Regions from separate parts of the Streptomyces sp. NPDC091289 genome, predicted to be linked through region 1. Evidence: riboswitches for the same ligand, from Rfam matches in the RefSeq annotation. Region 1 holds a riboswitch; the other holds the start of a gene.
What was found. A riboswitch is a leader RNA that binds a small molecule or an ion and turns the genes downstream of it on or off. The one in region 1 is predicted to bind glycine.

Region 1 (3,399 bases):
CGGCCAGCTCGTCGCGGTGCTGCTCGATCTTGGCGCGCAGGTCCGCGATGTCGACCTCGCCGTCGTCGGCGGTCTTCACCACGACGACCTTCATGCCGGCCATGACGGCGCTGGCGGCGTTGGTGCCGTGCGCGGAGGACGGGATGAGACAGACGGTGCGCTGGTCGTCGCCGTTGGCCCGGTGGTACGCCCGGACGGCCAGCAGACCCGCGAACTCACCCTGGGAGCCGGCGTTGGGCTGGATGGACACCGCGTCGTAGCCGGTGACCTCGGCGAGGCGCTCCTCCAGCTCACGGATGAGGGTGAGGAAGCCCTGCGCCTGCTCGGCCGGGGCGAAGGGGTGCAGCGCGCCGAACTCGGGCCAGGTGATCGACTCCATCTCGGCGGTCGCGTTCAGCTTCATGGTGCAGGAGCCGAGCGGGATCATGCCGCGGTCCAGCGCGTAGTCGCGGTCGGCGAGCTTGCGCAGGTAGCGCAGCATCGCGGTCTCGGAGCGGTGCTGGTGGAAGACCGGGTGGGTCAGGATGTCGTCGGAGCGCAGCAGCGCCTCGGGCAGCGTGTCGGCGACCGTGGCGTCCAGCGCCTCGATGTCGCCCTCGGCGCCGAAGGCGGCCCAGACGGTGGAGATCTGCGCCCGGGTGGTGGTCTCGTCGCAGGCGATGGAGACGTGGTCGGCGTCGACGAGGCGGAGGTTGACCCCGCGCTCCCGGGCGTCCGCGACGATGCCGGCGGCCTTGCCGGGGACGCGCACGGTCAGGGTGTCGAAGAACGCGCCGTGCACGACGTCGACGCCGGCGCTCCGCAGACCGTCGGCCAGGATCGCGGCGAAGCGGTGGGTGCGCCGGGCGATCGTCCGCAGCCCCTCGGGGCCGTGGTAGACCGCGTACATCCCGGCCATGACGGCGAGGAGGACCTGCGCGGTGCAGATGTTGCTGGTGGCCTTCTCGCGGCGGATGTGCTGCTCGCGGGTCTGCAGGGCCAGGCGGTAGGCCTTGTTGCCGTCGGCGTCGACGGAGACGCCGACGAGGCGGCCGGGCAGGGAGCGGGCGAACTTCTCGCGGACCGCCATGAAGCCGGCGTGCGGGCCGCCGAAGCCCATCGGGACGCCGAAGCGCTGGGTGGTGCCGACCGCGATGTCCGCGCCGAGCGCGCCGGGCGAGGTGAGCAGCGTGAGGGCCAGCAGGTCGGCGGCGACGGTGACGATCGCGCCGAGCTCGTGGGCCTGCTCGATGACGGGCTCGATGGCGCGCACGGCACCGGAGGCGCCCGGGTACTGGAGCAGGACGCCGAAGACGCCGCGCTCGGCGATCTCGGCGGGGATGCCGTCGCTCAGGTCGGCGACGACGACCTCGACGCCGGTGGGCTCGGCGCGGGTCTCGATGACCGCGACGGTCTGGGGCAGGGTGTCGGCGTCGACCAGGAAGACGCCCTTCTTGACCTTGCCGACGCGCCGGGCGAGCGCCATCGCCTCGGCGGCCGCGGTGCCCTCGTCGAGCAGGGAGGCGCCCGAGGTGGGCAGCCCGGTCAGCTCGGCGACCATCGTCTGGAAGTTCAGGAGGGCCTCGAGGCGGCCCTGGGAGATCTCCGGCTGGTACGGCGTGTAGGCCGTGTACCACGCGGGGTTCTCCATGACGTTGCGCAGGATCACCGGCGGCGTGAAGGTGCCGTAGTAGCCGAGGCCGATCATCGGGGCCAGCACCTTGTTGCGGTCGGCCAGCGACCGCAGCTCGGCCAGGACCTCCGCCTCGGTGCGCGCCGAGGGAAGGTTCAGGGCCTCCGCGCTCTTGATCACGTCGGGCACCGCGGCGGCGGTGAGCTCGTCGAGGGAGCCGTAACCGACCTGGGCGAGCATCTTCGCCTGGGCTCCGGCGTCGGGCCCTATGTGGCGCTGCTCGAACGGAATGCCCTGCTCCAGCTGGGAGAGCGAAGTGCGACGGGGGGTCATGGTGGAGGCCTCCTGGTCTGTCACGACCTGCGAGGGGCACCACGGCGCGGGTGCCCGAACGGCCTCCCCCTCTGTCATCTCAACCTGAGAGCTTCACCGGCCCGCCCGGGGGCGTGCCGACTTTCACCGTCGGTGAGGGTCGAGCCCGTCCGAGCCTGCGCCCGCACGGATCCGCCCTGCTTTCCAGAGTGACCTCAACCGTGCGGTACGGGGGCCTGAGAGATTCCGGGGAGGAGTTGCTCCTTCGGCGCCTCCGGATTCTCCACCGGAGGACTCTCCCGCACGGGGTCAGCAGCCACTGCCAGCCTACCAGCGGCCCATACGCCGGAGCTCTCGAGTGGCCGACACCACCAATCTGCACTTGTGTGGTGCTGGTGGAGCAACAGGGACCACCCTGAGCAGTTGCGACCAGTGGGAGGCACCGTGCAGACCGATATCGATCCGCGCCGCCTGATCGGCCGCAAGGCATTCGATCGCAAGGGCGCCAAGATCGGAACGGTGGATGAGGTCTATCTCGACGATGCGACGGGCGTGCCCGAGTGGGCGGCCGTCCGCACCGGCCTGTTCAGCAGGGACGCCTTCGTCCCCCTGGAACCCAGCGAATTCGTCGAGGACGCGCTCCGCGTCCCCTTCGACCGCGCGTTGATCAAGGACGCGCCGGACTTCGGCGTCGGCCGGCACCTCTCGCCCGAGCAGGAACTGCAGCTCTACCGCCATTACGGGCTGGACTCCCCGCCCCCGGAGGATCCGGCGTCCGACCGGGACTTCGGCAAGCTGGCGGGCCAGGAGGAGTAGCCGGCCGGCTCGCGGACGAGCGGCAGCGGATCGGCGGGCCGCAGCAGCGGATCGTCGATGCGGAAGGTCTGGACCCGGCCGGGTGCGCTCCACGGTTCCTCGAACCGGACGGTGACCCGGCCGACACCGCTCCCCTGCACCCAGCCGTGCCCGTGCTCCTCGTGGTGCACATCGTGTCCGGCGGGCCAGCGCCGGGCGGCGAGCAGCTCCGCGCCGTCCGGCTCGGGCTCCGCAACGGCCTCCTCGCCGCCCTCCACGGCCGGTGCCGGGTGCTCCTGGGCCCGCTGGGCGAGTTCCCGGGCGTCGGCGGCCTGGGCGAACAGGTCCTCCTGGGTGTAGTCGGCGAGCCCCGTGACGCCGACCCCGAGCAGCCGTACGCCTCCCGTGGTGTCGACGGACTCCAGCAGCCGCGCCGCCGCCTCACGGACCACCGTGGGGTCGTCCGTGGGGCCCCTGAGGGTCTCGGAGCGGGTCAGCGTGGAGAAGTCGTAGCGGCGCACCTTCAGCACCACCGTGCGGCCCGACCGGTCGGCGGCGCGCAGCCGTTCCACGCACCGGACGGCCAGCCGCTCCACCTCGGCGCGCACCCGCACCCGGTCGTGCAGGTCCACGTCGAAGGTGTCCTCCACCGATACGGACTTGGCGTCCCGCTCGGCGAC
Region 2 (3,399 bases), on a different contig from region 1:
GACCGGCCAGGGCACCTGGACCCGGCCGAGCGCCCGGCCGATGGCGTCCATGGGCGCGCTCTGCCCCGCGCCGTCCCAGGTGGCGAACTCGACGCCGACGAAGAGCACCGGGTCGCCGCCCTCGATGCTGGCCAGGGCCCGGCGCGCGGTGCTCACCACCCCGGTGGCCTCGAACTCCTCGGAGACGGCGGTGAGGAAGTCGACCGGGTCGTGCTGCCAGTCCGGCTCGAACAGCCGGACCCGGCCGCCGGTGGCGGGCCCGTCCAGGGCGGTGCGGCCGGCCCGGCAGAGCTCGGCGACGGCGGGCGGCGGGAGCGGTATGCCGACCGCACCGCCGGGGTTCACGGCGATGCCGACCTGCGGGGGCAGGCCCCGGGCGAAGTCGCGGGCGGGCGCGACGGCGAAGGACATGTGGCTGCCGACGCAGCTGAGGAACTGGGCCTCGGAGCTGAAGACGGGGACGAAGGCCGCGCCGTCGATCTCCATCATCGGCAGGTCGAGGTCCGCGCTCGCGGGGCTGCCGCCGGCCGGCAGCGGCACCCAGACGGAGCTGCGGCCGAGCACCTCGACGAGGCGGCCGCCCGCGTCCGGGACGCCGAGCGAGGCCGTCAGCACCTCTTCGAGCTCGTTGGCGGGCCACCCCTGCTGGGGGTGCGCCGGTGCGGGTGCCGGAATGTCCACTGCCTCTGTGCCCTCTCTCCACCGCTTCGGCCGCGCGCGGCGGCCGTCCTGCTCCGGCCAGCACCCTAACCTTCAGCGGGCGGTGGAAGCCCCGGCGTCGGTGAAGGAGATCCGGCCGAGCGCCCCCGCGGCCACCCGGTCCAGCAGCACCGCGGAGGCGCAGCCGGCGGGCAGCAGCCCCTGTTCGGTGTCGCGGAGCAGCCGGGCCACCGCGTGCCGGTGGCGGGCGAAGGCGTAACCGGAGACCCCGCGTCCGCGCTCGCGCTGCCCCTGCCGGGCCACCTCGGGCGTCACGTCGAGCAGGATCAGATGGAGGGTGTGGCCCCGGCTCACGGCGTGCCGGGCGAGCCAGCGGCGTACCCAGGTCTGGGTCCCGCAGTCGTGCACGACGACGGATTCACCGGAGCGCAGGGCGTTCCAGAGGCCGAGGTAGTGCGCGGCGCGGACCAGGGGGCGGTAGAGGGCGTAGGGAAGTAACCGGGGCAGGGCGGCGGCCCAGCTGTCGCGGGTGTTCTGGGAGTCGATGGCGCGGCCGCGCGCGGCCCGCCGGATGAGGGTCGACTTGCCGCTGCCGGGGAGTCCGGAGACCACGACGACGTCACCGGCGGTGAAATCGAGGCGGTACGGGCCGCAACGGGCGCGCCCGCGCAGGTCGCGTACCACCGGCGCATGCGTCGTCAGCAGTTCCCGTACGGGTGCGCCGGGCTGTGCGGGCATCGCGCCGTGCGCTCCCCCCGCGGTCGGTGCCGACCGCTGCAACGTCATCGCCCATCCCCCTGCCGTCGGGTCACCCACGCCTGCCCCTGAGTGTAAAGAAAAGGTAATGCCGCACAACCGACCCCGGGGCCGGTCGCTCCGTCTTCACCTGCATGGGGACCAGGCCCCCCACTCTCCTCCCATGCGTGCAATGATGGCCCCGCCAACTGCATACCGGCCGTTCGAATCCGCGCGGGAGAGTTCCGGCCACACTGTGAGCCGGGCGCCGAAGGAGCAAGATCCTCCCTTGAATCTCTCAGGCCCCGTACCGCGTGGATGAGGCAGATCTGAAAAGCGAGCCGCCCCGCGGCTCCACCCAAGGTGCAAGCCGAGCCCTCTGAACAGGGGCGCCCTCCAGGGGCATACCCCGTCGGGGGCTATCGGCGAACCTCTCAGGTTCCGATGACAGATGGGGAGGATTCGTCCTGACGTCGTCATGCCCTGGAGCCGTATCCATGAGCACTGCCCCCCGTCTTACCGCCCTCGACGCGCTGCACCGCTCGCTCGGCGCCACCATGACCGACTTCGCGGGCTGGGACATGCCCCTGCGGTACGCCAGCGAGCGCGACGAGCACAACGCCGTACGCACCCACGCCGGCCTCTTCGACCTGTCGCACATGGGCGAGATCACCGTCACCGGCCCCGAGGCCGCGGCCTTCCTGAGCTACGCGCTGGTGGGCAACATCGCCACCGTCGGCAACGGCCGCGCCCGCTACACGATGATCGTCCAGGAGGACGGCGGGATCGTGGACGACCTGATCGTCTACCGCCTGGGAGAGACGGGGGCCACCGAATATATGGTCGTCGCCAACGCGGGCAACGCGCAGATCGTGCTGGACGCGCTGACCGCCCGCGTCGGAGGCTTCGACGCCGAGGTGCGCGACGACCGGGACGCGTACGCGCTGCTCGCGGTCCAGGGCCCCGAGTCGCCCGCCATCATGAAGGCCGTCACCGACGCCGACCTGGACGGGCTGAAGTACTACGCGGGCCTGCCGGGCGCGGCCGCCGGGGTCCCGGCGCTCATCGCCCGTACCGGCTACACCGGCGAGGACGGCTTCGAGCTCTTCGTCGCGCCCGAGCACGCCGAGCAGCTGTGGCGCGCCCTGACCGAGGCCGGCTCGGCCCACGGACTGATCCCCTGCGGGCTCTCCTGCCGGGACACGCTGCGCCTGGAGGCGGGCATGCCGCTGTACGGGCACGAGCTGACGACCGCGCTCACCCCGTTCGACGCGGGCCTGGGCCGGGTCGTGAAGTTCGAGAAGGAGGGCGACTTCGTCGGGCGCGAGGCCCTGCAGGCCGCCGCCGAGCGGGCCGAGACCGCCCCGCCGCGCAAGCTGGTCGGCCTCATCGCCGAGGGCCGCCGCGTCCCGCGCGCCGGTTTCCCGGTCGTCGCCGACGGCAAGGTGATCGGCGAGGTCACCTCCGGCGCCCCCTCCCCGACCCTGGGCAAGCCGATCGCCATGGCCTATGTGGACGCGGCCTTCGCCGCGCCGGGCACCGAGGGCGTGGGCGTGGACATCCGCGGCACGCACGAGCCGTACGAGGTCGTCGCGCTGCCGTTCTACAAGCGCCAGAAGTGATATCCCGGGAACGACCGGGGACAATCCGGTCCTTCCCGCCGCGCGCAGGCGTCACGGAAGTGACGTACCTCCGTCTCACACCGTAAGACCACCGTTCATCAGCACTCCCCCGCGTACAGGAGAATTCAGGTCATGAGCAACCCCCAGCAGCTGCGGTACAGCAAGGAGCACGAGTGGCTGTCGGCCCTCGAGGACGGCGTCGCCACCATCGGCATCACGGAGTACGCGGCCAACGCGCTCGGTGACGTCGTCTACGCCCAGCTCCCGGAGGTCGGCGACACGGTGACCGCGGGCGAGACCTGCGGCGAACTGGAGTCGACCAAGTCCGTCAGCGATCTGTACTCGCCGGTGACCGGTGAGGTGACGGCGGCCAACCAGGACG

Region 2: it holds a riboswitch for glycine, as region 1 does, so the genes downstream of both, gcvT (glycine cleavage system aminomethyltransferase GcvT) here and gcvP (aminomethyl-transferring glycine dehydrogenase) in region 1, are expected to answer to the same signal.

Annotation. Positions count from the first base shown of each region.
Region 1 covers NZ_JBIVUT010000003.1:9,695-13,093, reverse strand. The annotation lists gene gcvP (aminomethyl-transferring glycine dehydrogenase) at 1-1,945, opposite strand, end outside; glycine riboswitch at 2,139-2,236, opposite strand; gene ACIQPT_RS04210 (PRC-barrel domain-containing protein) at 2,369-2,740, shown strand; gene ACIQPT_RS04205 (DNA polymerase IV) at 2,662-3,399, opposite strand, start outside.
Region 2 covers NZ_JBIVUT010000024.1:53,658-57,056, forward strand. The annotation lists gene ACIQPT_RS28840 (enhanced serine sensitivity protein SseB) at 1-681, opposite strand, end outside; gene ACIQPT_RS28845 (AAA family ATPase) at 754-1,446, opposite strand; glycine riboswitch at 1,621-1,718, shown strand; gene gcvT (glycine cleavage system aminomethyltransferase GcvT) at 1,893-3,017, shown strand; gene gcvH (glycine cleavage system protein GcvH) at 3,150-3,399, shown strand, end outside.